Regions from separate parts of the Pokkaliibacter sp. MBI-7 genome, predicted to be linked through region 1. Evidence: predicted binding sites of a transcription regulator. Region 1 holds the regulator's gene; the other holds the start of a gene.
The links. The regulator FliA, encoded in region 1, starts transcription of late flagellar genes. The targets are predictions, from matches to a motif close to CTAAAGTTNNNNNNNNNNCNGCCGATA.

Region 1 (4,345 bases):
TCCACCTTGCCTGCCATACGCACCATCTGCACCAGATTTCGCTCAACTTCTGTGACGAGCGATATCACCCGGCGTATAAGCTGCCCGGTCAAATCCTGATAACCCTGGGCCATCAAAATTTCGGTAAGGTTGGTATTAAGAGATTTGGAGCCAGACTCAACTTGCTTAAGGAACTCAGAGGTTCGCTTGAATAATTCACGGAATGCCTTGGCATCCATTTCACGCTTAACGAGGCGCTCCCAATCCTCTCTCAATAGCTCGGCCTGGCTACCTAGCTTTTCAGCTACGGGCATACTCTCATCCACCATGTCCATGGTGCGATTAGCCGCTGTACCTGTAAGTTCAATAACATAATTCAAACGCTCGGAAGCATCTGTGATGTTTTGAACATCTTCTGAATGGGCAATCAGAACATTGTGCTCAAAGTCAGAGTGAAAGGCCTTAATTGACTCATGCAACGCACGAGTTAACTTACCGACTTCTCTAAACAAGGCCTCATTACGAGCCTCGCTGAGGCGATGAATAACCCGAATAGCGCCACTGAAATCACCTGACTCCAGTTGCCCCATTATCTCCTCAGCCCCCCGTATCAGGGTCTGCTCAAACTCTTGCAGATCCGTTTTCTCTTGTCCTGACATACAGGGTTACCTTAGTTACGAAGTGGCTTCTATACGTTCAAAGATTTTCTCAATCTTTTCTTTAAGAACCGCAGCGGTAAACGGCTTGACCACATATCCGTTAACACCAGCTTGTGCAGCAGCGATAATCTGCTCGCGTTTAGCTTCAGCGGTTACCATCAGGACAGGTAAACGAGCCAGCTTGGGATCGGCACGAACTGCCTTCAGCAGATCGATACCTGACATGCCAGGCATGTTCCAGTCGGTGACGAGGAAATCAATATTTCCACTTTTCAGTATCGGCAATGCCGTACTACCGTCATCAGCCTCTACCGTGTTGGTAAAGCCAAGATCACGCAGCAGATTCTTGATAATTCGTCTCATCGTCGAAAAATCATCAACGATAAGAATTTTCATGTTTTTATCCAAGGCAACCTCCGTCATGCCTCAACGGCTGAGCCCAAAGCTCTTATAAAAATTAGTTTAACTTCAAATCTTTACAAGGTGAGTTTTATACCTGAAGCTGCCAACCTGACAACTTTGCGCGCAATCGCATAGCTGCCTGACTATGAATTTGACAAACTCTGGACTCACTAACACCCAGGACTGCACCAATCTCTTTTAAGTTCAGCTCTTCATCGTAGTACAACGAAAGCACCAAGCGCTCACGTTCAGGTAGTAACTCAATTGCTTTTGCCAGCGCACCTGCAAAAGCTTCCTTCTGGTGTTGATCCTCTGGTGATGCATGATCACCGGCAATCTGAACCCCAGGCCCGTCATCCTCCTGATCTGTAAGCTCTTCATAACTGAACAGCCGTGTTGAGGCGCTATCCTGCAGCATACTGTAGTACTCATCCAGAGACACTCCCAGTTCCGCAGCCACTTCATAATCCTTGGCATCTCTGCCATGCATTGCTTCAATCTGCTGAATAACCTCACTTATGCGGCGCGCATTTCGATGCACTGAACGCGGCGACCAATCGCCCTTTCGCACCTCATCAATGATGGCTCCTCGAATTCTGATCCCTGCATAGGTCTCAAAACTCGCCCCTTTGCTAGCATCATACTTCCGGGACGCCTCTATCAAACCAATCATCCCAGCCTGGATCAGATCTTCAACCGATACACATGAAGGCAAGCGCGCCAGCAAATGGTGAGCAATACGTTTTACCAAGGGGGCATAACGACTCACAAGATCGTGGCTTGATGACGGATACAACTGGTTATACATGCTCTTCCTTATAACCGCCCCGAACGAATAACTATCTTGTTACTTTTACCAACACCATTGACTAAAATTCTAAAATCAACCTGCCCTGCCGTAAGTCCTGGCTGGCTCTGAGCTCACAGCTGCTGGCATGAGATTATCAATAGCATGCACTGCTCTGCTTACCAGCTGACCTGACTTGGCGAGAGCCAGATCATCAGGCACCCTCTGCCCATCAGTAATGTAGGCTATTTTAAGGGCATGTTCGATAACTACGCTCAATGCCTCACCGAGATTAACCGCCTCATCTAACTTAGTCAGAATACCCGCATCGATTCCCAATGGGCGATAAGACTGATATGCCGATCTCAGCACCTGTACCTGGCTGGTGCAAGGCAAAACCAACAGTTTGCGCAATTTAATGCTAACCTGGCTTAATTGGTGAAGTTGCTTGTCTCTATGCACATCCTGGGCGCTCATCCCGGCAGTATCCACCAAAACCAGGTTTTTATCCCGAAGTGAGCGCAATGTTTCATTCAAAGAATGACGCTCATCAACCACGCGTACCGGCACGTCTAATATATGCCCGAAAACACGTAATTGCTCATGAGCAGCAACACGATAGCAATCCGTTGTCACCAGCGCCAAGCCAGCACTACCGTGTTTCAAGACATATCGAGTTGCCAGTTTGCCAATTGTCGTGGTTTTGCCACTGCCTGTAGGCCCAACCAGGGCAAACATCCCCCCACTCTCGACAGGATCAGCATCAAACGTCGATATAGCAGCTGCCAAGCGTTGCAGGACCTGACGCCATGCCTGCTTGGGCTCTAAACCACTATCCAAAGCATGTATTAACTGTCTCGATAGCGGCACACTCAAACCCATCTTATGTAAACGAGTTTGAATCTGTATCTGCAGTGGCTTACTGCGTTCTGCAAAACTGGTACTTGTAGCGGCCTGCTGAGTATTTTTCAGCTGTTGCTCAAGCATACCTTTCAGCTGTTCAATCTCACCGCGCATTGAGTTAATTACACGACTATCATCCTGCCTTCTTGCCTCATCCTGGTGGGTGTTTGACAGCTCCAGTTCAACATGCCGCTCTGGATTCACAGGCCTGGCAGAAGTAAGCTCCTTAAGCGTCCGTACCTCTTGTGAAAAAGTATCAACGTGCTCGGATGAAGATTGTGGAGCCTGCCCCTCGTACGCGACAGAACCATACTCACGAACCGCATGCTCACTTCTTCGCGACTGTCGCTCCTGCTCCAGACGCCGTAACAACTCAGCTACAGACTCCTTATCCAAGCCTGGTGTCGGGCTACTTTTTGTTGGAATCGGCTCATGAATCCTACCTTGCTGAGCATCTCTCACTTGCTGAAAGCGTTGAGACAATGGAGAAGAGGAAGCTCCAGCAGCCGGCTTTGGAGGTTGCGTCCGACCGTGCGATAACGGCGAAGTACCTGCCCGTTCATCCTTAATGGGATCTGTTGCTCGTGTCTGGGGCAAAGGAGCCGACTTTACTGGTGGCTCATAATCAATGGCCACCATGATTTCAACACCACCAGCCACCCTTTTATTGGACAAAATAACAGCGTCCGGACCAACTTCCTGCCGGACCAGACGCATCGCTTGTCTCATATCAGGCGCGAAGTAGCGCTTTATCTTCAACTTCGCCTCCTGTGCAAGTGCCCAATGGGGTGTTGGCTCATAAAGTTAACAACAGACCTAATCGGAAAATTCTCTAAAGAGGGTTAACCGCCCACAGTTGCAACAATAGTGATCTGTTTATTTTCCGGTATTTCCTGATATGACAGTACATGAATAGTATGACTGCCATAGCGTACAAACTTAGCCATCAAGTTACGCAACGGTGCAGCAACGAGCAATACCGCAGGACGCCCTGCCACCTCTTGATTCTGCGCTGACTGCTGCAGTGAAGACTGCAGGCGCTCAGCCATTCCAGGCTCAAGTATAAGGCCATCCTCATGATTTTGCTGACTTTGCTGATAAGACTTAAGCAAAATCTGCTCCAGCTTTGGCTCTAACGTCATAACTGGCAGTTCGGTTTGAGTACCATTTATGTTCTGAATGATGAGTCGGGACAGCGCAATTCTGACGGCAGCTGTCAATTGCTGCGGATCCTTACTTCTTCCTGCCAACTCAGTAAGAGCCTCAGCGATAGTACGAATATCTCTGATAGGCACCTGCTCTCTCAGTAAATTTTGTAATACTTTCAATACAATACTAACTGATAGTAACCCAGGCACCAAGGATTCGACCAGTTTTGGCGCGCTTTTCGCAAGGTTATCAAGTAAATGCTGAACTTCCTCATGACCGATCAATTCAGCGGCATGCTCTTGCATTACCTGGTTGAGATGAGTGGCAATAACTGTTGCAGGATCAACTACTGTGTACCCCAGAGTCTGTGCATGGTCTTTTTGCGTAGGATCAATCCAGACAGCACTCAGTCCAAACGCTGGATCACGAGTTTCAATACCGCGTAATGAACCAAATACCTGACCCG
Region 2 (4,345 bases), on a different contig from region 1:
GATCAGCCAGGCTGACCATCGGGGCCGCTGCCTGCATCTGATGATCAGCATGCTCACCCATTGGCATGGCTCCGGCGCCTTCCAGCTGCAAGGATACGGAAGGAGTCACCCAGCCAAACTCGGAGCGTAGAGCGTCGATTCGATCCCCCGCCCATTTGGACCAGGTCAAACCTGTTGCAGAGAAAAACAGCAGCCCCAAGCCGATCCACAGCCCGGTCAGACCATGCAGGCGACGATGACGCAGGTAGCCATTGCGTTTGGCCACTTCGCTGCGGTTCTTGTTGCCGCCCGTCAGCCACAGCGCGAACCCTCCCAGCGCCGCGATCCACAGCCAGGACGCCGCCAGCTCACTGTAATTACGACCGACATCACCGAGCAGCAAATGGCGATGCATATAGTCAATTTTGCTGCGCAGCGGCAGCACTCCACTGGTGCCGTAAACCACCAGATCGCCTTTGACGGCCAGCGTAATCGGGTCAACGAAAATGGCCCGACTTTCCGACTCACCCAACCCTGGCTCACTGAACATGACCCGTGTGGTGGCATGGGCGTCAGGTGCAGGCCGCACGGCAAACAGTTTGCCCTGCCCCGCCATTGCCGCCTGCGCCACTTCGATTTGCTCTGCCAGTGAATGAGCGGGGCCAGTTGCGGTGGTGGTCAGTTGATCCTTATACAGCCAGTCCTCCAGCTGCGGGGTCAGTACATAGGCCGTACCAGTCAACGCTGCGGCCAGAATAAAGGGCCCGACAAATAATCCAATGTAGAAATGCAGACGGGTAATCAATGCCAGTAAAGCAGCTGCCTGACTGACCTGAGAACGATTGATAGATGACATCTGATTTACCTGTATCAACCCACGTTACGACGGTAACAGCAGGACAGGACGATGATCACAGGCTGCCAGTACAGCCTGCCGCCGAGTTTAGAACCTGTTAACGATCTCGCGAGCGATAGCCAGTCAGAGCGAAAAGCGCTGAGGAAGCGACGTTTACTGGTGGTAAATGAGCATCCCTAAAGGCTGTTCAACGCCGTGTGACTGACACGCCGCAGATCGTAAGCACGTTCTCAGATGGAGAACCCGGCAGCAGGCGGCGCACGGGAATTAGCATGGGAATAGCAGCGACAGGAAGGTGGCTGCCAGCATGACGGACACTCTGGCGCGACGACTGCACCGCGCACAGCACCGGCAAACGGCAGCTCATCCAGCAAGCCGGAGAGATGTGCCAGCAACGTACAGTAGCCACATGCATCATGCACACCGGTCACCGGTGTATCTGCATGCGTGTGCCGCTGCTCTGCACCAGACACTGCAGCGACGTGACACAGGGCCGTATCTGCAAACCCGGCCGCAGAATAGGAAGCGGCATTGAGCTGAGCGCCAACCGGTGCCAGATACAACATCAACATCGACAACAACGCTAACCAGGCGGGAGCCCGGCGCATGTGGCGATGCTGATTGAAGGTTGTCTGATACATGGGTGCTCTCAGAAATGCAGGCGCGCATTCTAGCGACAGCCTCTGTGAAAAGGCAGCGTGAAGTGCCGTTCCGGGGTGCGACAAAACAGCGCAGGTGCCTCAGGCAGCGGGTCTGCATAAATCGCGCTCATCACCAATGTGGAAAGAATGAGCACAATTGAGTAAAGACTTTGTCAGGCCAGCCGATACAGCGGGCATCCCCATATCCAGACCAGAGAGGTAGGGAAATGAAAATCGGTAACTATCAGGACACCGGTGGCCAGGTAAGCTATTCCAATAGCCAAAAAACTACCGGAAACACTTCCAGCAACAACGCCTCATCCAGCGCAACCGACAGTACCGAAGATAGCTCAGGTAGCCAGAGCAGCACTGCACTGGGCAGCGGGTTCAGCGTCTCCGACACCATGGAAGAAAACCAGAACCAGATTAACCAGAAGCTGATGGAGGCGGTGTCCACCTTCCAAAGCTCGCTCAAAGACAGCGATGGCGCCCTGGGCCTGGTCATGAAGACCGTCATGGACCGGGTCAGTGAAAGCCTCAACGAAGACGGCAGCAGCTCCGACAGTACAGACAGCAGCAGCCAGGCCGGCTCCACCAGCGGCCCCCAGAGTACCAACCCCTACAGCGACAGCCAGAAAGACTACTGGTCACCAGAAAATACCGCCAAGCGCATCGTTGCCTTCGGTACAGGTTTCTTTGGCCAGTATCTCGACCAGCACAGCGACAAGGATCTGGAGACCGCACTGTCTGACTTCAGTGCGCTGATCAGCGGCGGCATCGACAAAGGCTTCGATGATGCCAAGAAACTGCTCGATGGCATGGGAGTGCTGCAAGGTGATGTGTCAGACAATATCGATGCCACCTATGAGCTGGTTCAAAAAGGTCTGAAAGACTTCATCGACAATTACCCACGCCCCGACTCCAGTAGCTCGACGACCAGCAGCAGCTGATCCTGCACGAGCGACACATAAAAAAGGCGGGGCTTTAACGGCCCCGCCTTCGCTCACTGCTGAGCAAACCTCACATCACTATTAACGCTTAACCCGCTACGGCCACCGCCTCAGCCGTTTTCTGTTTGACCAGCATATAACCGATACCGGTAATCAGTGAGCCAATCACGATAGCGCCGATATACAGCATCACATGACTAATGGCATTGGGAATAAACAGCACGAAGATACCGCCGTGTGGCGCCATCAGCTGCGCATTGAAGATCATCGACAGGGCACCTGTCACTGCACCACCGACCATACAGCAGGGAATGACACGCAGTGGGTCTTTGGCCGCAAAGGGAATCGCACCTTCAGAAATAAAGCACAAGCCCAGCACGAATGACGCCTTACCGGCTTCCTGCTCCGCCAGCGTGAACTTGTTGCGCGCCAGGAAGGTGGCAATGCCCATGCCAATAGCGGGTACCATCCCGGATGCCATGACCGCGGCCATCGGCTCATATGTCTGACTGGCCAGCAGCCCGACACCGAAGGTATAGGCAGCCTTGTTGACCGGGCCACCCAGGTCAAAGCACATCATCGCGCCCAGAATAACCCCCAGCAGTACGGCATTGGCAGAGCCCATGCTTTTCAGGAACTCAGTCATGGTCGACATGATGGAAGCCACAGGGCCGCCCACCACATAGATCATCACTAGCCCGGTCAGCAGGGTCGACAACAGCGGGATAATCAGAATCGGCTTCAGGGCTTCGAGGTTTTTCGGTAGCTGCACCTTATCCACCAGGAATCTGGCGCTGTAACCGGCAATAAAGCCCGCCGCGATGCCGCCGAGGAAGCCCGCACCAATCGAGCTGGCCAGCATACCGCCAACCAGACCGGGCGCCAGACCCGGACGGTCAGCAATGGAATAGGCGATGTAGCCTGCCAGTACCGGAATCATCAGGGCGAAGGCAGAGCCACCACCGATTTTCATCAGCGCAGCGGCCAGTGTGCCTTCCTGCTTGAATGCCTCGATACCAAAAACGAATGACAGCGCAATGATCAGACCACCGGCTACTACCACCGGCAGCATGAAGGACACGCCCGTCATCAGGTGCTTGTAGGCACCTGTTTTTTCTTTCTTGAAGGTCTTTTTCACCTCGCCCTGAGCAGCGGCAGCGGATTCAACCTGCGCCTCTGCCTGCGCCAGCCGGATGACTTCCGCTGACTTCTTGAGCGCGTTACCGGTACTGGTGCGATAGATACGTTTACCGGCGAAGGGCGCGGTGTCCACTTCGATATCCACGGCCAGAATGACCAGATCTGCCCTGGCAATGTCTTCGTCGCTCAGAGTGTTCTTGGCGCCCACCGAACCACGTGTTTCCACCTTGACCTTGTGACCCTGACGGGTACCGGCGTCCTGCAGCGCTTCGGCTGCCATGAAGGTATGCGCCACACCGGTCGGACAGGCGGTCACAGCGATGATATTGAGACAATCGCTGGCAACCGCAGGGGTGGCAGCGATGGCTACTGGCGCGCTCGATATCTTGGCAGCGGCAGAGACAGCCGCGCCTTCGACTACTCGGGCATTGAGATTAGCGCGCTCCAGCCACTCCACCGGGTTTTCCAGTGTTTCGGTTACCGAACCACGGAATGCCCGTTTGCCCGCAAAGCGGGCCATATCGACCACGCCTTCGGCAGCAATAGCGATCAGATCTGCTGCGGCGATCTGCGCGGCAGTGAGCATCTGCGCGGGCTGTACGCTGGAGTGAATTTCTGCCGTGGCATCCCAGTTAAGTACAGCAGCGGCTTTTTTCAGCGCCGTTGCTGCCATAAAGCTGGTGGTCAGGCCACTGGGGCATTGAGTTACGATCAGGACTTTCATGGGCTCTCCTTAACAGGAAAACGCAAGTGGCATGACAGACACTTGTTGTTTTAAT

Region 2: the regulator FliA is predicted to act here: its motif matches at 1,638-1,664, upstream of QCD60_RS25070 (DUF5610 domain-containing protein).

What each region holds. Positions count from the first base shown of each region.
Region 1 is NZ_JARVTG010000001.1:317,123-321,467, forward strand. Features, by position in the region: gene QCD60_RS01580 (protein phosphatase CheZ) at 1-638, opposite strand, end outside; gene cheY (chemotaxis response regulator CheY) at 654-1,046, opposite strand; gene QCD60_RS01590 (RNA polymerase sigma factor FliA) at 1,129-1,848, opposite strand; gene flhF (flagellar biosynthesis protein FlhF) at 1,924-3,489, opposite strand; gene flhA (flagellar biosynthesis protein FlhA) at 3,573-4,345, opposite strand, start outside.
Region 2 is NZ_JARVTG010000002.1:1,168,819-1,173,163, forward strand. Features, by position in the region: gene QCD60_RS25060 (PepSY-associated TM helix domain-containing protein) at 1-835, opposite strand, end outside; gene QCD60_RS25065 (DUF2946 domain-containing protein) at 1,066-1,476, opposite strand; gene QCD60_RS25070 (DUF5610 domain-containing protein) at 1,704-2,426, shown strand; gene QCD60_RS25075 (PTS fructose-like transporter subunit IIB) at 2,515-4,290, opposite strand; gene pfkB (1-phosphofructokinase) at 4,300-4,345, opposite strand, start outside.